4 regions of the Variovorax sp. dw_954 genome follow, and region 1 is predicted to be linked to each of the others. Evidence: predicted binding sites of a transcription regulator. Region 1 holds the regulator's gene; each other region holds the start of a gene.
What was found. The regulator sigma-54, encoded in region 1, starts transcription at its own class of promoters, with help from an activator protein. The targets are predictions, from matches to a motif close to TGGCANGNAANCTGCTTT.
Positions count from the first base shown of each region.

Region 2: the regulator sigma-54 is predicted to act here: its motif matches at 1,641-1,658, upstream of HB681_RS03425 (CmpA/NrtA family ABC transporter substrate-binding protein).
Region 3: the regulator sigma-54 is predicted to act here: its motif matches at 1,771-1,788, upstream of HB681_RS38280 (pilin).
Region 4: the regulator sigma-54 is predicted to act here: its motif matches at 2,563-2,580, upstream of glnA (type I glutamate--ammonia ligase).

Region 1 covers NZ_JAAVVD010000010.1:48,396-53,282, forward strand. Annotated here, with positions in the region: gene HB681_RS16995 (UDP-glucose/GDP-mannose dehydrogenase family protein) at 39-1,406, opposite strand; gene HB681_RS17000 (RNA polymerase factor sigma-54) at 1,781-3,367, opposite strand; gene lptB (LPS export ABC transporter ATP-binding protein) at 3,379-4,221, opposite strand; gene lptA (lipopolysaccharide transport periplasmic protein LptA) at 4,218-4,887, opposite strand, start outside.
Region 2 covers NZ_JAAVVD010000002.1:68,748-73,634, forward strand. Annotated here, with positions in the region: gene ntrB (nitrate ABC transporter permease) at 1-207, opposite strand, end outside; gene HB681_RS03425 (CmpA/NrtA family ABC transporter substrate-binding protein) at 218-1,462, opposite strand; gene HB681_RS03430 (nitrate regulatory protein) at 1,777-3,036, opposite strand; gene tsaD (tRNA (adenosine(37)-N6)-threonylcarbamoyltransferase complex transferase subunit TsaD) at 3,097-4,134, shown strand; gene HB681_RS03440 (alpha/beta hydrolase) at 4,094-4,843, opposite strand.
Region 3 covers NZ_JAAVVD010000016.1:50,668-55,554, reverse strand. Annotated here, with positions in the region: gene HB681_RS23020 (adenylate/guanylate cyclase domain-containing protein) at 1-796, shown strand, start outside; gene HB681_RS23015 (3',5'-cyclic-nucleotide phosphodiesterase) at 823-1,629, shown strand; gene HB681_RS38280 (pilin) at 1,846-2,307, shown strand; gene HB681_RS23005 (hypothetical protein) at 2,363-3,511, shown strand; gene HB681_RS23000 (isoprenylcysteine carboxylmethyltransferase family protein) at 3,508-4,155, shown strand; gene HB681_RS22995 (sterol desaturase family protein) at 4,175-4,887, shown strand, end outside.
Region 4 covers NZ_JAAVVD010000008.1:166,997-171,883, reverse strand. Annotated here, with positions in the region: gene glnL (nitrogen regulation protein NR(II)) at 1-468, opposite strand, end outside; gene HB681_RS15100 (hypothetical protein) at 474-974, opposite strand; gene glnA (type I glutamate--ammonia ligase) at 1,103-2,518, opposite strand; gene HB681_RS15090 (molybdopterin-binding protein) at 2,664-3,488, opposite strand; gene HB681_RS15085 (EI24 domain-containing protein) at 3,485-4,363, opposite strand; gene HB681_RS15080 (sterol desaturase family protein) at 4,380-4,887, opposite strand, start outside.

The sequences.
Region 1 (4,887 bases):
CCTGCGCCCGCGCAGATCCGGCCAACTGGCGGATTTGGTCAGGAACTGTTTCGGCCGATGCCGAAATAGCTGACGCCCGCCTCGCGCATCGTCTCCGGCTCGTAGAGATTGCGCCCATCGAAGATCACCGGCGCTTTCATCACCGCCTTGAGCCGCTCAAGGTTGGGACTTCGATAGGCTTTCCACTCGGTCACGATGACCAGCGCGTCGGCACCTGCCAACGCGGCCATCGGGTCGGTCGCGTACTCGATGCGGTCGATGCACTCCGGCGCATCGGCAAAGTCCTGCGGCAGCACGCGCTGGGTCTCCTGCACCGCCACCGGGTCGTGCGCCACGATGCGCGCGCCGGCGCGGGCCAGCGCACCCAGCAACACGCGGCTCGGCGCCTCGCGCATGTCGTCGGTGTTGGGCTTGAAGGCCAGGCCCCACACGGCGAAGGTCTTGCCATGGAGATCATTGCCGAAGCGCTCGAATATCTTGCGCACGAGGACGTGCTTCTGCGCGTCGTTGACCGCCTCGACCGATTCCAGCACCTGCAGCCGCTGCCCGTATTCACCCGCGGAGCGCATCAGCGCCTGCACGTCCTTCGGAAAGCAACTGCCGCCGTAACCGGTGCCCGCGTACAGGAAGCTGTAGCCGATGCGCGGGTCGGAGCCGATGCCCTGGCGCACCATCTCGATGTCGGCGCCCACCTTGTCGGCCAGGTTGGCCAGCTCGTTCATGAAGCTGATGCGCGTGGCCAGCATCGCGTTGGCCGCGTACTTGGTGAACTCGGCGGACTTCACGTTCATCACGCGCATGCGCTCGTGGTTGCGGTTGAAGGGCGCGTACAGCTTGCGCATGGCGGCGAGCGCGTCTCGGCCATCGTCGTTGTCATCCACGCCCAGCACGATGCGGTCGGGGCGCATGAAATCCTCGACGGCCGCGCCTTCCTTCAGGAACTCAGGGTTGCTGACGACGGCAAAGCGCTGGTCGGCCATGCCGCGCTTCGTAAGTTCGTCGCGGATGGCCGCGCCGACTTTCTCCGCGGTGCCCACGGGCACGGTCGACTTGTCGACAATGACCTTGAAGGCGTTCATGCTGCGCCCGATGCTGCGCGCCGCGGCCAGCACATATTTCAGGTCGGCGCTGCCATCTTCGTCGGGCGGCGTGCCGACCGCGATGAACTGCACGTCGCCATGCGCCACGGCCGCCTCGACGTCGGTCGAGAAGGTCAGGCGTTTGGCGGCCACGTTCGAGTGCACGAGGTCGGCCAGGCCGGCCTCGTAGATGGGGATGCCGCCGCTGTTGAGCGTCTGGATCTTGACCGGGTCGAGGTCGAGGCAGAAAACGTGGTTGCCGAGGTCGGCCAGGCAGACGCCAGTGACGAGCCCGACATAGCCGGTGCCGATGATGGTGATGTTCATGGATGCGAAATCAAATCGACCTGCGGCAATAGGCAGCACGCCGAAGCAAGCGATGGGTTTTCAGGCACTCACCGAACTGGGTCTTGGACCAGTTCGCGGAGTTCCTATGGGCGACTTGAAACAAGTCCGGGCCGCCGGGACAAGATTGCGTGTGGTTGGAGGCGTAGCGCCCATCCGCGCAGTGACTACCGAGTTATAGCGGTCGCTAACAATTATGTCTAAATGTATTGTAGCGGCACAGCGCGTGCCGGCCCGCGCATCCCCTGTGAGCGACATGAAAGCTGCAAACGCAACCAAGCCACAACTTGACGAAAGTTAGCGACTTTTGCGGAGGCCTAAGCGGTTGCAACATTGCACTGCAACGCTGGGACGCACTACAAAGCCTTGCGTAAATTCGCCGGCGCGATCCGCAGTGCTTCGCGGTACTTCGCCACCGTCCGCCGCGCGCACTCGATCCCCTGCTCCTTGAGCATGTCCGAGATCTGGCTGTCCGACAGCGGCTTCTTGATGTTCTCGCTCGTCACGAACTGCTTGATCAGCGCCCGCACCGCCGTGCTGGACGCATTCCCGCCGGTCTCCGTACCCAGCGCCGACCCGAAGAAGTACTTGAGTTCCACCGTGCCGTAGGGCGTCGACATGTACTTCGCGGTCGTCACGCGGCTGATCGTCGACTCGTGCAGCCCGAGTTCGTCGGCAATCTCGCGCAACACCAGTGGCCGCATTGCCAGTTCGCCGTGCACGAAGAAGTTCTTCTGCCGCTCGACGATGGCGTTGCTTACGCGCAGGATCGTGTCGAATCGCTGCTGTATGTTCTTGATGAACCAGCGTGCCTCCTGCAGCCGCTGCGACAGCGCCTGGCTGCCCTCGCCCTTGTGCGCCTTCAGCGCACCGGCGTAGATGTCGTGCACGCGCAGGCGCGGCATGACGTCGGGGTTGAGCATGACGCGGAACCTGAGCGTGGCGCCGCGACCGGTGCGCGTGACGATCACGTCGGGCACGACCACGTTGCGCTCCACGTCGACGAAGCGGCGGCCCGGCTTGGGCTCCAGCCGCGCGATGAGCTGCATCGCCGCGCGCACCAGTTCCTCGTTGCTCTTGGTGAGCGTGGCCAGGCGCTTGAAGTCGCGGCGGGCCAGCAGGTCCATCGGCAATTTGCAGATGGCGATGGCGACCTTGCGCACCTGCTCCTCGTCCTCGGCTTCATCGGCACGCGCCAGCGCGCGCAACTGGATCGCCAGGCATTCGCCCAGGTCGCGCGCACCCACGCCGACCGGCTCCAGGCTCTGCAGCAGGCCCAGCGCCATCTGGAAGCGATGCACCAGTTCGTCGAACTCGTCGTTGTCGTTGCCGGCCAGGCCCGAGGCCAGCGCAGGCAGCGAGTCCTCCAGGTAGCCGTCGTCGTTGAGCGACTCGATCAGGAAACTCAGCGCGGCGCGGTCGGTCTCGTCGAGGCGCAGGCCCAGGGCCTGGCGGTGCAGGAAGGCCTGCAGCGACTCCTGGCTGCGCGCCAGCTCGGTGGCGTCGGCGCGCTCGTCGCCGCCCAGGTTGTTGGCGCGCGCGGGGGCGTCGCCGCCCCATTCGCTGTCGTCGGGCACCATGTCGACAGTGCCGTCGCCGCCCCAGTCGGGCTCGCTGTCGGAGACGCCGTCCGCGGTCGCATCGGCGGTGGCGGAATCCGCCTCGCTCGACGCGGTGGCGGAGGCAGGGCCGTCCGCGCCGTTGGCGATCGGTGGGGTGGCGAAGTCGTCGTCACGCGGCGGCGGCGCGTCGGCGGCTTCGAGGCCGAACTCCTCGCGCACAGCCTCCTCCGCGGTGCGTTCGAGGAACGGGTTGTCGTCGAGCATCTGCTCGACTTCCTGGCTCAGTTCCAGCGTCGACAGTTGCAGCAGCCGGATCGACTGCTGCAATTGGGGCGTCAGTGCCAGGTGCTGCGATACGCGCAGCGACAGGCCTTGCTTCATGCCGAAGGCCCCTACATTCTGAAATGCTCGCCGAGGTACACCCTGCGTACCTCCGCGTTGTCGACGATCTCCGAAGGCGTGCCTTGTGCCAGCACTTGCCCGTCGCTGATGATGAAAGCGTGATCGCAGATGCCCAGCGTCTCCCGCACGTTGTGATCCGTGATGAGCACGCCGATGCCGCGCCCCTTCAGGAAGCTGATGATCCGCTGGATCTCGATCACGGCGATCGGGTCGATCCCCGCGAAGGGCTCGTCCAGCAGGATGAAGCGCGGCTGCGTGGCCAGCGCCCGCGCGATTTCCACGCGCCTGCGCTCGCCGCCCGACAGTGACAGTGCCGGGGAATCGCGCAGATGTTCGACGCGCAGGTCGCTCAGGAGCTCGGTCAGGCGCTCCTCGATGCGCGCCTTGCCGAGCGGCACCCGCTTGCCGTTGGCATTGGTCTCGAATTGCAGCTCCAGCACGGCGCGCACGTTCTGCTCGACCGTGAGCTTGCGGAAGATCGAAGCTTCCTGCGGCAGGTAGCTCAGGCCCATGCGCGCGCGGCGGTGGATCGGCATGTGCGCGATCGGCTCGCCGTCGATGGTGATGTCGCCGGCATCGGCCCGGACCAGCCCGACGATCATGTAGAAGGACGTGGTCTTGCCGGCGCCGTTGGGGCCCAGCAAGCCGACCACTTCGCCCTTCTGCACGCCGAGCGACACGTCCTTGACCACCATGCGGCTGCCGTAGGACTTCTGCAGGCCGCGCGCGTCGAGGCGGCTGCCGTTGCCGGGGACCGCCGTGACGGCGCCCCCACCCGACCCGAGCAAGGGCTCGCCGCCTGTGTCGATCAGGGCGTTGTCGTTGCGCATCACGGGGGCGCTTCCCCACCGAGCGTGGTGGTGGAGCGCAGGCCGGCGCCCGGGGCCGGCGCTGGCGCCGGAGGCGCGGAACCAGCCCGGGGACTGCCCGGCAATGCATTGACCGGCGGGCGCGGCGTGAGCACGGCACGCACGCGCGCGCCCTGCGTGCCGGACGACACGGCGGCGTCCGGCGGCACGGTCGAGCCGTTGACGGTGAAGGTGTCGTTGCTCTGGTCGTAGACGATCAGCGGGCCGCTGCTTTCGTCGTTGACCTTGCTGCCGATCAGGCGGCGCATCACGGCATGGCCGATGAACTTGACGTTGTCGGCGCGGCTGTCGTACTCGATGCGGTCGGACTCGCCTTCGATCCACTCGTCGCCGCCGGGTGCATCGCGCTTCTGCTTGTAGTAGGCCAGCTTGCCGGGCGCGGCGGTGACCACGCCGTACTGGTAGCCCTCCGGGTCCTGCCGCACGTCGATGCGCGCGCCGCGGATGATGATCGTGCCCTTGGTGACGACCACCGTGCCGGTGAACACGCTGGTCTGCTTCAGGTCGTCGTAGCGCATGGCGTCCGACTCGATGTTCATCGGCTTGGCGCGGTCGGCCTTTTCAGCGTGCGCAAGCGGCGCACCCGCCACGGCCGCCACTGCGAGCAGACTCAGGGTTGCCTTGCGTAGG
Region 2 (4,887 bases), on a different contig from region 1:
GAAGCCCGCGAGCGGCGGCAACACGCGCATCCAGAGCCATCGCAGGTCTAGGACTTTGCGCCGTTGCTCCCTCTCCCCCGTGAGGAGAGGGCTGGGGTGAGGGGCAGCCTGGACACGAGGTACACCCTCACCCCGACCCTCTCCCGCACGCGGGAGAGGGAGAGGAATGGACGCATCGAGCGGGGAGTGAAAAACAGCGCTGACCATGTCGTGCTCCTCAGGCCTGGACCTTGAACGAATCGGCGTACTTCTTCGGGTCCTTGCCGTCCCACACCACGCCGTCGAAGAGCTTGCTGGTGCGCATCGGGTCCTTCGGCACGCTGACCTTCATCGCGCTGGCGACGTCCTTGTAGAGGTCGATCTGGTTGATCTGCTTCGCGACCGCGAGGTAGTCCGGGTGCTCCTTCAGGATGCCCCAGCGCTTGTGCTGCGTGAGGAACCACATGCCGTCGGACAGGTAAGGGAAGTTGACCTGGCCGTCGTCGAAGAACTTCATGTGGTTGGGGTCGTCCCAGGTCTTGCCCATGCCGTTGTCGTAGCGGCCCAGGATGCGCTGGTTGATCGCGTCGGCGCTGGTGTTGATGTACGACTTCTCGGCCACCGTCTCGGCCATCTTTGTCTTGTTCTGCAGGTTGGCATCGATCCACTTGCCGGCCTCCATCACGGCCATCATCACGGCGCGGCAGGTGTTCGGATTGGCCTTGACGAACTCGGCGCGCGTGCCGAGCACCTTCTCCGGGTGGTCCTTCCAGATGTCCTGCGTGGTGATCGCGGTCACGCCGATCTTGTCGATGATGGCCCGCTGGCCCCACGGCTCGCCGACGCAGAACCCGTCCATGTTGCCCACGCGCATGTTGGCCACCATCTGCGGCGGGGGCACCACGATGACCTTGGCATCGCTGATCGGGCTGATGCCCGAGGCCGACAGCCAATAGTTGAGCCACATCGTGTGCGTGCTGGTGGGGAAGGTGCCGGCGAAGGTGTATTCGCGCTTCTCCTTGGCCATCAGTTTGGCCAGCGACGGGCCGTCGACCGCGCCCTTGTCGGCCAGCGCCTTCGACAGCGTGATCGCCTGGCCGTTGCGGTTCAGGCCCATCAGCACGGCCATGTCCTTCTTCGCGCCGCCAGCGCCGACGTGCACGCCGTAGACCAGGCCGTAGAGCACGTGCGCCATGTCGAGCTCGCCGTTGACGAGCTTGTCGCGCACGCCGGCCCAACTGGCCTCCTTGCTCAGCGTGAGCTTCACGCCGTGCTTCTTGTCGAGGCCCAGCACCGAGGCCATCACCACGCTGGCGCAATCGGTCAGCGGTATGAAGCCGATCTTCACCTCGGGCTTCTCGGGCTTGTCGGAGCCTTGCGCCCAGACGGTGGCGCGCAACGCGGGGGCGATAGCGACCGCGCCTGCGGCGGCGGCTTTCAGTGCGGTGCGTCGGCTCAATTTGAATTTCAGCGCATCGGTCATGGGGCGAACTCCGGTCAAAACAACAAACGAAAAACAAAAAAGGCGTCCTTGCCGCGCATCTGCTGCTCGAAATGAATACGAGTGCATGCGGGCAAGGACGCCTTTGTCCTGTTGGTGGGCGACACCCTTCGTTGGATGCCACCTGCCTGAAGACCGTCTTTGGTCTATGGCTGAAGTGGTTGCAAGCGGCGTGCCAGCGCTTCCGAGTTGCTTATTGCTATCAAAATGATAGCAATGAACTGTTACTCAACAAGCATCTCCGCGCGATTTGAATGAGATCGACCCGGAGGCACCCGATTTGTGCAGCGCACCAATTAGTTTCCGGAGGGCAGGAAGTCGGCCATCGAAAGCACCGACTCGGCCACATCGACCAGCCGCCGGTTCTGGTTCATCGCGGTCTGGCGCAGCATCTTGTGCGCCTCCTCTTCCGTCATGCGCTTGTGGGCCATCAACAGGCCCTTGGCCCGCTCCACCAGCTTGCGCTCGTTGAGGCCGGCGCGCACGGCTTCCAGTTCGTCGCTCATGGCCTGCAGGCGCTGCGACTGCTCCTGCAGCATGTCCAGCACCGAGCGCTCGAGCTGGTGTCCATAGGCCTTGACCGTGGGCGGCTGGGGCGCGATGTCGTCGAAGAAGGCCGTCGGCACGCCGGTCTCCTGCGCGCCGGTCACCTGGTCCAGCAAGGCCTCGTTGGCATCGGCCTCGGCCCGGGCCTCGGCGATCTTGCGGTCGCACAGCGCGCGCAGGTCGCTCGCCAGCCGTTCCTCGATCGCCTTCATTGCGTCGATGCGAAGCGAGCAGCAATCGAACCAGACCGTGCTGAGTTCGGCGTCGAGCGGCTCGCCGGGTGCGGTCGTGATGGCCGCGCGGCGCAGCCGTTCCAGCTCGGCGGTTTCCTCCGCGGGTTGGCTGTCGCGCCACAACCTCGCCAGCACAGGCCCGGCAAACTCGGTGAACACATGGAAGCAGCGCTCCTGCGCCGCAATGAGTTGCAGCCATCGCTGCTGGCGGGTGCCGTCATCCTGGCCCGCGGCAAACGCGGCCGCTCCACAGGCACGCTCCTGGCCCGCGAATTCCTTGCCCTGCATGAAATTGAACATGGCGGCGAGCAGTCGCGAAATTTCCGGGTCGGTCGCGCCATCGGCCGCCTCGAACACCACCGCCAGCAGTCCGGTGATCAGCTTGGCAAAGGCCGCCGCCGCGTCGGCCACGCCGATCTCCAGCGCGCCGATGCGCCGCCGCAGAACGGGCAGGGCATCCAGCCCCGGCAGCACCCAGGCGATGCGGCTGAACAGGCGCGTGCCGCTGCCCAGGCGGCGTGCTTCCGCATGCAACCTGTCGAAGCCGGCACGCACCTCCTGCTCCAGCCGAATGGATTCGCCGACCTGCACGCTGCGTTGCGCGGCAAAACGCTTGCCCTGCGAGGCCAGCAGCACGTTCGACAACCCGCGCTCGCGCTGCAGCGCATGCACCAGACGGCCGATCGTCCCGACCAGTTCACTGGTGCGCGCGAGCTGGTCCAGTTCGTCGATTTCGCAGCGCCGGGCTGCGACAAGAAAGCTCAGTCCTGATTTCATCGTGGAAGGTCATGCAGCAACATCCGTGCCCCCAAGCCGTGCGGCTCCTACACTCCCCGGATGCTTGTACTCGGAATCGAATCGTCTTGCGACGAAACCGGCGTCGCGCTCGTGGAAGCGCAAGGCAGCGCCACACCGCTGCTGCGCGCCCACGCGCTGCACAGCCAGATCGCCATGCACCAGGCCTATGGCGGCGTGGTGCCGGAACTGGCAAGCCGCGACCACATCCGCCGTGTGCTGCCGCTCGCGCAGACCGTGTTCGCGGAGGCCGGGCGCCAACTGGCCGACGTGGATGTGGTGGCCTACACGCGAGGGCCGGGCCTGGCCGGCGCGCTGCTGGTGGGCGCCGGCGTGGCATGCGCGTTGGGCGCGGCGCTCGGCAAGCCGGTGCTCGGCGTGCATCACCTCGAAGGCCACCTGCTGTCGCCTTTCCTGAGTGCCGACCCGCCGGAGTTTCCCTTCGTCGCGTTGCTGGTGTCGGGCGGCCATACCCAGTTGATGCGCGTCGACGGCGTGGGCCACTACGAGATCCTCGGCGAGACCATCGACGATGCCGCCGGCGAAGCCTTCGACAAGAGCGCCAAGCTCATGGGCCTGCCGTATCCCGGCGGCCCGTGGCTGGCCAAGCTGGCGGAGCAGGGCGATGCCGCGGCGTTCAAGCTGCCGCGTCCCTTGCTGCACAGCGGAGACCTCGACTTTTCCTTCGCCGGCCTCAAGACCGCGGTGATGACGCAGGCGAAGAAACTCGGTGGCGAACTCGAGGCCCGCAAGGCCGACCTGGCCGCATCGACCCAGGCGGCCATCGTCGAAGTGCTGCTCAAGAAAAGCATGGCGGCGCTGGAGGCCACCGGCATGAAGCGGCTGGTCGTGGCCGGCGGCGTCGGCGCCAACCACGACCTGCGCCGGCAACTCGACGCGGCCTGCGCCAGGCGCGGCGTGCGTGTGCACTACCCCGAGCTTCATCTGTGCACCGACAACGGCGCCATGATCGCGATGGCCGCGGCCATGCGCCTGCAAGCCGGCATGGCCGCGGCCACCCCGCGCTATGCCTTCGACGTCAAGCCCCGATGGCCACTGGATTCGTTGCAGGCTGCGTAGCGAGAGCTTGCAGATCCCGCTGCGCGGACACCGGGCGCAGTATCGGCAGCGGCAGGACCTGGAGCATGTCGCGCCAGAGCCGAGCCCATTGCGGCCAGTCGTGGCCGCCCTCGGTCGTGAACACATGGCCTTCGGGCAGCACCTCGGCCAGCACCTTGTGGTTGCACGCGAAGCGGTCGCTGGTCCCGAAACCCAGGTAGAGCGGCGGCAGGCGCCTGGATGGCGTCGGGAAGGCGTATTGCTGCAGCCATGGCCACAACAGACGGTCGGCCTCCGAATCCGACGGCGGCCCTTCCAGCGGGCGCCAGGAGCGCAGGCCGCCGGCCCGGGCAATGTCGGCGCCCAGCGGCCGGCGTCCGAGATAGGGCGCGATGGTCACGATGCCGTCGACGCTGCCCGGCGAAGCCAGTTCATGTATCAGCGCACCAAAGCCACCGATCGAAATGCCGACGAGCCAGATCGACTTGTATCCGCGCTCCCGTTGCGGCTGGATCACGCTCGATTGCAGGCGTTCGATGAAGGTCTGGTCGTAGTAGTAGGAGACGTTGGCATCCACGATCAGCACGTCGGCGTCGATCCGGCGCTGCCGTACGGCATCCACAAAGCCTTCGCGCTCGAACTCTTCCGGCTTCAGGAACGCGCCGGGCAGGAACACCAGCAGCGTGTCGGCGCGCGAAAGCGAGTGGGCGGCGTGCAAATGCGTGTCCATCGGTGATTCGTGTTGGCAACAAGGGCACCGTGACGGGTCAGCGC
Region 3 (4,887 bases), on a different contig from region 1:
CATGCGCGCGGAGAGCAAGGAACTCACCGTGATGTTCTGCGACATGCGCGGATTCACCAATCTTTCGGAGCAGCTCCCGCCGCAGGAACTGCAGGAGTTCCTCAACACTGTCTTCAACCGCCTCACGCAGGTCATCAGCCGGTACGGCGGCACGGTGGACAAGTACATGGGCGACTGCGTCATGGCCTTCTGGGGTGCGCCGGTGGACGCGCCGAACCATGCGGGGCTGGCGGTGCAGGCGGCCGTCGACATGGCCGCTGCGATCCGTGAACTCAGCGAACAGAATCGCCAGGCCGGCCGGGCGCAAGTCAGCGTGGGCATCGGCATCAACACCGGCGTGATGAGCGTCGGCGACATGGGTTCCGCGGTGCGGCGCAGCTACACCGTGGTCGGCGATGCGGTGAACCTGGCGTCGCGCCTCGAAGGCCTCGGTGCCACCTACGGCGCGACCGTCGTGGCCAGCGAAGCCACGATGCGGTCGACCCCCGCCTACGCATGGCAGGAACTGGACCGCGTGCGCGTCAAGGGCCGGCAGCAGGCCGTCACCATCTACGCCCCGGTCGGCCGAGCGACGGACTTGGGCGCGGAAGAGGCCAGCCAACTCCGCCTGTGGGCCAGGATGTTGGCGGCGTACCAAACGCAGCAGCCCGACGAAGCGCAGACAGCGCTGGGCACGCTGTTGGCAGGGGATGCCAAAAAAGTCCTTTACCGGTTGTATGCGGAACGTTTAGCCTCAATGAAGTTGCGGCCCTTTGACCCGGAGTGGGACGGCGCAACCCGGTTCGATTCCAAGTAGCGTTCAAGAGAAGAGGCGGCTGCAATATGCAGGTGCGAGTGTTGGGGTGCTCAGGCGCCATTGCCAAGGACTGCCGGACGACCTCGTTCCTGATCGACAACGATCTCCTGGTCGACGCCGGTACCGGTGTGGGCGACCTCTCCCTCGAGGAAATGGCGAGCATCGACGACGTGGTGCTGACGCATTCGCACCTCGACCACATTGCCTCCCTGCCCCTGATGCTCGACACCGTGGCGAGCCTGCGCACCAAGCCGCTACGGGTGCATGCGCTGCGCGCGACCATCGAGGCGCTGCGCGCCCATGTATTCAACAACGTGATCTGGCCCGACTTCGCCAGCATCCCCAGTACCGAATCGCCCTTCGTCACCTTTCACCCCGTGACGATCGGGCAGACCTTGCAACTGGGTACCAGCCTGCCGAAGCACATCGAGGTCTTGCCGGCCGTGCATACCGTGCCTGCCTGCGGCTACGCGGTGCGCTGCGCCAATGGGACGAGCCATTGGGTTTTCAGTGGGGACACCGAACGCAACGAGCCCTTCTGGCGTCGCGTGAACGAGCTTGACGTGGGCGTGCTGGTGATTGAAACGGCGTTCAGCAATCGCGAGCAGGCATTGGCGCGGCGCAGCCTGCACCTGTCGCCTGCGACGCTGGCGCATGAGTTGGCGCAGATCGGCGCCGGGAAGAACTACCCGATCTACATCACCCACACCAAGCCGGCCGAGACGGAAGAGATCATGAGCCAGATCGGGGCGCTGGCCGAAGGGTGGAAGGCGGAGGGGGTGGAGGCGCGGGATATCCGGTGGTTGAAGGCGGCTGCGGTGCTGACGCTGTGAGCTGAGCCGAAGGACGCATTTGGGTCAATTGACAAAAATTGTCACTTGGGGGCCGATGGGAGCGGCAAGTTATGTCAGGTGTTGTAGGCGGAATGTGAACAAATCCGCGAACGTGTTGCTCTGCAAAGCGAACGCTGCCATTGGCACAGATGCTGCAGTTGAAACTCCGCTCTGGGGAAATTTCCCGGGCTCTCTCAACCTACCTGGAGTTTGTCGATGAACCGTCGTTCCATTGCTCGCCGCGCACAAGCCGGCTTTACCCTTATCGAATTGATGATCGTTGTTGCGATCATCGGTATTCTGGCTGCGGTTGCATTGCCCGCATACCAAGATTACACCGTCCGCGGCCGAGTTTCAGAGGCGATGATTGCTGCCTCGTCTCTAAAAGCCACAGTGGGTGAGAACGTAGCAAATAATGGTGGCATTATTGCTGCAGGCGCGTGCAAAGGCTTCACTGACAATACGACCGCCACAGAAAATGTCACCAGTGTGAAGTGTGCCGACACCAGCGGCGTCGTTACGATTGTCACAACCGCAAAGGCCGGCACCGTCACCTTGACACTGACCCCCGTTGTAAACGCGGCCGGCACGATTGTGTGGACGTGCTTGGGCGACAAGGACAAGTATGTGCCATCGCAATGCCGTTCAGCAGTGGCCGCTCCTGCTGCCGCCGGTTAACACCGAAGGCATTAAAAAAAGGGCACCAAGTGCCCTTTTTTAATTGAAATATGGTATGCATCTCGCAGCCCTCGACGCGCAACCTGCCGTGAATGGTGCGGGCGCTCATGGAAATCTCTTCGGACCTATCGCCGACATGATGTTGCTTGGCGGGGGCTCTGCGATCGCATTTGCAGGGCTGAGAATCGTGGATTTAACCAGCTCGCAGTACGCCACGCTCGCGCTTGTTATGTGGGTGCTTGCGAATATCGTTAATCATCCCCATTTCATACATTCGTATCAATTGTTCTATTCTTTGAAGGCGGGTATTGACGCGCCGGATGCGCCGACCACGTACAAGCGCATGTGGTGCATTGCGGCCTACCTTGTCCCAGGACTACTTGCTGCGTTGCTTTCAATTGCTATCTTTTTTTGGGCAAAAGGAAGCAACGTAGTCATCGCCGGCGCAATTAACCTGACTGGTTTTTTGGTCGGCTGGCACTATGTCAAGCAAGGATTCGGAATGGCAATGTTGTATGCGGCCGTCAAGAAATGCTATTGGCCACATTCTGTAAGACGGGCGCTGCTAGGCAATGCATATGTGTGTTGGGCTGCGGCTTGGGCAATCGCAAATAATGGCGCGGTCGGAAGCGACTTCTGGGGGTTTTTCCAGTTGCAGGTGAGTTTGCCATGGTGGGTGACTGGGCTTGCTTGTCTCGCCGCGGGGGCCACCACTCTGTGGTGCTCAGTCGAAGTTATTTCAACATTCAAGCAATGGCGAGACTCGGGTCTTACTTGCGGCCAGCTTCCTGTATGCGGGATTTTTGCATACGCTGTGACACTATATCTGTGGACAGTGTTTTCCTGGGCAATTCCCTCTTATCTCCTTGTAATTCCGTTTTTTCATTCGCTGCAATATATGGCGGTAGTGTGGCGTGTCAAGATTAACGAGAATAAAAACGGAAACGAAAGTAAAACGCGGTTAGGCTTGATATCTTTTTTCGGCGCTACCATTTTTTATGCTTCGATCGTATTTTGGTTCGCACCAGGCATCATCGACTATTTAGGCGGAGGCGGGCTGCCATGGGAGGCCGGGGGCACATTCGTTGCGATTGCTTGTGTAACGATATTTATTAATATTCACCACTATTTCATGGACAGTGTCGTATGGCGGAAAGAGAATAAACGTTTGCAGCAGCATCTGCACATGAAATCAATGCCATGAAGAGTGACCTTCTGGAAGACTCAAAACAAAAAGTCTGGCTTGACAATCTTGCCTACTGGGGTGCGAAGGCAATTGTCGTTGCGGCATTTTCTGTATTTCTGGCAAGAATAATTCCCAGAATACTCCAGGCGCCTACTATAACGCTAGTACTGCTTATGGCTGGAGAGGTTCTTCTTGTCGTATTGGTGATCTTTGCAAAGCGCCCTACAGAAGTAAAATTTGGATTCATCGCGTGTACGAGCGCAGTTGTCGCGACATTCTACTTTTTTGTAGTCGTTCTGGATTCGGGGCAGCAATTGATGCCCGTTTGGTTCAGCGCTTCCCTTCAAGTGTTCGGAATATTGATCCAGATCTGGGCCAAAGTTTGCCTTGGCAGGTCGTTCGGTCTATTGCCCGCCAATCGTGGTATTGTTACTCATGGGGCATATCGCATTGTTCGGCATCCCATCTATCTGGGCTATTTAATTTCTCACATCGGCTTTCTCGTCGCCAGTTACAGTTTTGCGAACTTGGCCCTTTATGTGGGCTTATACGTTTTTCAAGGGATTCGCATTTGGCAAGAGGAAAATCTTCTCTGTAAGGATTCGACCTATGCTGCCTATAAAAAAAGAACGAGATATCGCCTGATTCCCTTGGTCATTTGACATGACGAATGGACCACTCGTGCAAGATTCAGTCGAATATGCGTCTGCAATTTTTTCCACCATAGTCGAGCGCGGTGTGGAGGAGGTTCGTTCGCTGCTCATGCTGGCGCTTTGCCTATTACTGGTATCGGTGATTCGTAAGCGCAGGAATTTTCGGGGAATTTATCTCCAATGTACGCCGAGCAGCCTTCGTGTCAACTGCCTTATTTACGTGCTCAATGCGCTCGTTCTTGCGATCCCCTATGCCGTTTTGGCGTCGGCCTCGTATGAGTTTGTTTTGCGTAACGGACCGCTCCTGATTAGACCCGAAAGATTTGACGCAGCACCAGCGTGGCTCGTGGTCATTGCGGCGCTCGTCTTTGTCGACTTCGTGAACTACTTCCTGCATCGAATGCTCCACACGGTGTGGTTGTGGCCAGTGCACGAGCTCCATCACAGCGACGAGCAGATGACCTGGTTCACTGAGCACCGAGGTCATCCACTGAATATGGCATTCGTTTTCGCGGTGGATTTCATGGCGTTCGCCGCCGTGGGCTTTCCGTTGTGGGCAATCGGCGCGGCGAGCGTAATAGCTTCTTACTATACTTATTTTATTCACTCCAATTTACCTTGGACTTTGGGAAGATTTGGAAAAATAATCGTCTCTCCTGCAATGCACCGCTGGCATCATGCGCGAGACAGCAGCAAAGGCAGGAATTTTGCCGGCATGTTTGCTTTCATTGATGTGTTGTT
Region 4 (4,887 bases), on a different contig from region 1:
CGCGCCGCGGATGCCGCCGAGCGGGTTCTTGATCTCGTGCGCCAGGTTGCGGATCAACTCCTTGTTGGCCTGCGCCTGGTCGATCAGGCGCTCCTCGCGGTCCTGGCGCACCTGGTTCTCGATCGCCAGCATCTCGATGATCAACTCCCCCGTTTTCTCGGCACGGGAAAGCGTGACCTGCACCGGCATCAACTCATGGTTGACGCGCCGCAGGAAGGCCTCGTAGCGCAGGGTGGCGAATTCATGGGTGCAGGCGCCGTCGATGGCGGTGCGCAGCACCGCGGGTTCATGAAAGCAGGCGCCGAACTGCGAGCCCTCGAGCGTACGCCGCGAGGTGCCCAACGCATCTTCCAGGGCTGCATTGGCGAACAGGACCGAGCCATCCGGCTTCACCACGGCAATCATCGTGGCGAGCAGATCGAAGGACTGGAAACGCTTGGTGGTAGCCGCGGCCTTGCCGAAGGCCATGGCGATCACGGATTGGCCGGCGGCGGCAAGCGGCCGAGCTCGCGGCGGATGCCGGCGATGTCACTTTCGTTGCGGGCGATGTTGGCCTTCATTTCCGCCACGCGATCCAGGTATTTCTGGTAGTTGCGGGCCTCGCTGCCCTGCTTCTCGGGCTCGCCGTTGTTGTAATCCTTGAGCAGTTCGACCTGGCGCGCCTCGGCCTTCTTCAGCTCGGTCTGGAGCACCGTGCGCGCCTCGCCATCGCGCGCGCGCTGGTCCGCGGTTTCGACGCGCGGGCTGCCCGGCGGCGACTTCACCGCCCCGGCGCTGGACGACGCCGCTGCCGCCGGCCGCGCGCCCTGCACTACCGTGACATTGCCGCCCTCCATGACCTTGCAACCGCGCTTCTGCGCCTCGGTCGCGTTGTTCGTGTACTCGTTGCCGCAGCGGTAGACGCGCTCCTGGGCAAGCGCCGGCAAAGCGGCCAGGAGGACCAGGGGCAGTAACAGGATCGATGCAGGTTTCATGGTCATGTGGAAATGGCGCGACTGGGAAACATTTTCGTTGCAATTGGATGTGCTTGGCATTCGCATGTTCCCCGTCAACGAAAAAGGGCGGCCAAAGCCGCCCTTTTGTCACTGAAGAAGTTGTTCGCTCAGAGGGAATAGTACATGTCGAACTCGACCGGATGCGTCGCCATGCGGAAACGCGTGACTTCCTGCATCTTGAGGTCGATGTAGGCATCGATGTACGCATCGGTGAAAACGCCGCCCTTGGTCAGGAACGCGCGGTCCTTGTCCAGGTATTCCAGCGCCTGGTCCAGGCTGTGGCAGACGGTCGGGATCAGCGCGTCTTCTTCCGGCGGCAGGTGGTACAGGTCCTTGCTCGCGGCTTCGCCCGGATCGATCTTGTTCTCGACGCCGTCGAGGCCGGCCATCAGCAGCGCGGCAAAACCAAGGTACGGGTTCATCAGCGGATCGGGGAAGCGCGCCTCGACGCGGCGTCCCTTCGGGTTGGCCACGAACGGAATGCGGATCGAGGCCGAGCGGTTCTTGGCCGAGTAGGCCAGCTTCACCGGGGCTTCGTAGCCGGGCACGAGGCGCTTGTAGCTGTTGGTGCCGGGGTTCGTGATGGCGTTCAGGGCACGAGCGTGCTTGATGATGCCGCCGATGTAGTGCAGCGCGAATTCGCTGAGGCCGGCGTAGCCGTCGCCCGCGAACAGGTTCTTGCCGTCCTTCCAGACCGACTGGTGCACGTGCATGCCCGAGCCGTTGTCGCCGACGATCGGCTTCGGCATGAAGGTCGCGGTCTTGCCGTAGGCGTGGGCCACGTTGTGGATCACGTACTTCTGCAGCTGGACCCAGTCGGCGCGCTGGATCAGCGTGCTGAACTTGGTGCCCAGTTCCATCTGGCCGGCGTTGGCCACTTCATGGTGATGCACTTCGACCGGGATGCCGAGCGATTCGAGCACCAGGCACATTTCCGAGCGCATGTCCTGGAAGCTGTCGACCGGGGGCACCGGGAAGTAGCCGCCCTTGGTCGCGGGACGGTGGCCGGTGTTGCCGTGCTCGTATTCCTTGTCGGTATTCCACGAAGCTTCTTCGGAATCGATCTTCACGAAGCAGCCCGACATGTCGTTCTTCCAGCGCACGCCGTCGAACACGAAGAATTCCGGTTCCGGACCGAAGAAAGCCGTGTCGCCCAGGCCAGAAGCCTTCATGTAGGCCTCGGCACGCTTGGCCAGCGAACGCGGGTCGCGCTCGTAGGGCTTGCCGTCCGACGGGTCGATCACGTCGCAGGTCAGGATCAGCGTCGTTTCTTCGAAGAAGGGGTCGATATTGGCGGTGTTCGGGTCGGGCATGAGTTGCATGTCCGATGCTTCGATGCCCTTCCAGCCGGCGATCGAGGAGCCGTCGAAGGCGTGGCCGTCGGTGAACTTGCCTTCGTCGAAAGCCGAGACGGGCACGGTCACGTGCTGTTCCTTGCCACGGGTGTCGGTGAAACGGAAATCGACGAACTTGACCTCGTTTTCCTTCACGAGTTTGAGTACGTCGGCGACGGTCTTTGCCATCAAATTCTCCTTGCGATGGGGTGGTTAGAAATTCAGGGGTGGGGAATGCAGTTTCTGTGCCATTGTCAGCGCGTGCGACAGGGGCTTCGAATACGCCGTTTGGCCCTGATGGGAGGCATATTCTCCTCTTTTGGTGCGCACACTTTCAACGCACCATTTCGGGGCCGAGGCGTGCATTAAAACAGTGCAGGCCCTCGATGAGCTGTTGGTACGCCGCGGCCAAGCCCTCGGCATGGCCCTTCACGCCCAGTTCGATATGGCGGCCGTGCTCGGGGTGGTCGACGCTCGGCAGGCTGAACACCTTCACGCCCGGATGCGTGCGCTCGACGGCTTCCATCAGGGGCGTGAGGGTGGCCTCCATCGCACCATAGACGATCACGGATTTCTCCGCGCTGCGCCCTCGTGCGAACAGGTCGGCATAGCGCGCATCGAGGACCGATTCGATCATCGGCCAGGCCATCACCGGAAAGCCGGGCACGAAGTGCACGTCGGCCACGCTGAAGCCCGGAATCTTGTTGTACGGGTTGCGGATGATCGTCGCGCCTTGCGGGAACACGCCCATGTTGAGCCGATGCACGTTATCGGGGCGGTCGGGTTCGTAGGTGATGCCTTGCTCGGCCGCGGTGTCGCGCATTCGCTCGCGGATGAGGGCCTCGGCCTCCGGATGCAAGGCGAGCGGCCGGCCGAGCGCGGCCGCGGCGCACTGGCGCGTGTGATCGTCGGGCGTGGCGCCGATGCCACCGGTGGAAAAGACGATGTCGCCGGACGCGAAGGCGCGCTTGAGCACCGCGGTGATGCGCTGCGGCGTGTCGCCGACGTACTCCGCCCAATCGAGCTGCAGGCCGCGCGCCGTCAGCAGTTCGATGACCTTGGGCATGTGCTTGTCGAGGCGCTTGCCCGAGAGGATTTCGTCGCCGACGACGATCAGGCCAAAGGACCGCGGCCCCGCGCCGCTCGTTTCGCTTTTCATGGTGCTCCCCATTGAGTCTGGATGGCCCTGTCCCCATCGTGCGGCAGGGCCGGGCGGTTGCCGTTGGCATTGGGCACGGTGCGTTGCGCACGCAGTTGCGCCAGGGCGTCGAGGCAGTAGTGCGCGAACCACAGCGCCGAGAACGCGAACACCAGCGTGTAGATCCAGATCGCGATCGGCGCCAGCACGAAGAAGCCGGCGGCAAACAGAAGGCCGGACGCCCAGACGATGCTGGGCGCAGCGCCCAGATAGCCGCACAGCACGCCGATGCCCAGCAACGGCAGGCGGTGGGTGCGCAACAGCGTCGTACGCTCCTCGGCATTGGCATGCTCGGCCAGCGCATCGAAGCTCATCACGCGGTAGGTGAGCCAGCCCCAGATCAGCGGCGGCAGGACCAGCACCAGCGGCGGCACCAGCCACAGCGGCATCGACACCACCAGGGCAATCAGCGCCAGCAGCGTGAGCCCCAACGCCCGGATCACGCTCCAGATGAGCGGAGGCCCCTTCTTGTGTTCCAGCATCGGGAAGCGCCTCGTGGCCACGAGCCGTGTCAGCGCCGGCGCCATGAGGCCCGACACGATCAGCAGCGAGACCAGCACGATGGCCGGCGTTGCCGCCAGCACCACCACCAATTGCGCCAGCATGCCCGAGATGTCACCGGTGAAGAGGCGCCCGATCCAGCCCCAGAAATTCGCCAGCAGCGGCCAGGAATCCAGCGTTGCACGCGTCCAGACGACGGCCGGCTCCCAGAAAAAATAGCCGAGACAGGCCGCCAGCGCCACCATCAACACCAACGGCAAGAACGACAGCAATATCACGCGCGGGCGCAGGCAATAAGCAGCTGCGCGCCAGAAGGAATCGAGAAGAATACGCATCGGCTGCGAGGATACGCTACCGCTCACGACCGACCATGCGCCGCAAGCCCGTCCATTGCTGCGCCCAGAAGCCGCGTCCGTAGTCGCGCACGCGGCCCGATGCATCGGGCTCGACCTGGTCGCGGATGCCGGTGGGGTCATAGCGATGTTCGAAGTCCACGGTGCGAAACAGCATGTCCCACCAGGGCAGCAGCACGCCGAAGTTGTGGCCACCCAGCGTGGTGGGGCCGTTCGACTCGTGGCCGATGCCGATGCTGTGGTGCACTCGGTGAAAACGCGGGCTGATCCAGAGCCGCTCGCCGATCGCGCCGAAGGACAGGCGCAAGTTGGCATGCTGCAGGCTCTCGCTGAGCTGCGTGAAGGCGACGATGGCGATGAACTGCCCCGGCGCCACGCCGATGAGCTGCGCCACCACCACGATGATCGTGTCGTGGATGACGTCGTCGAGCAGATGGTTGCGGTTGTCGCTCCACATCGTCATCTGTCGCTGCGAATGGTGCAGCGAATGCAGGCCCCACCACCAG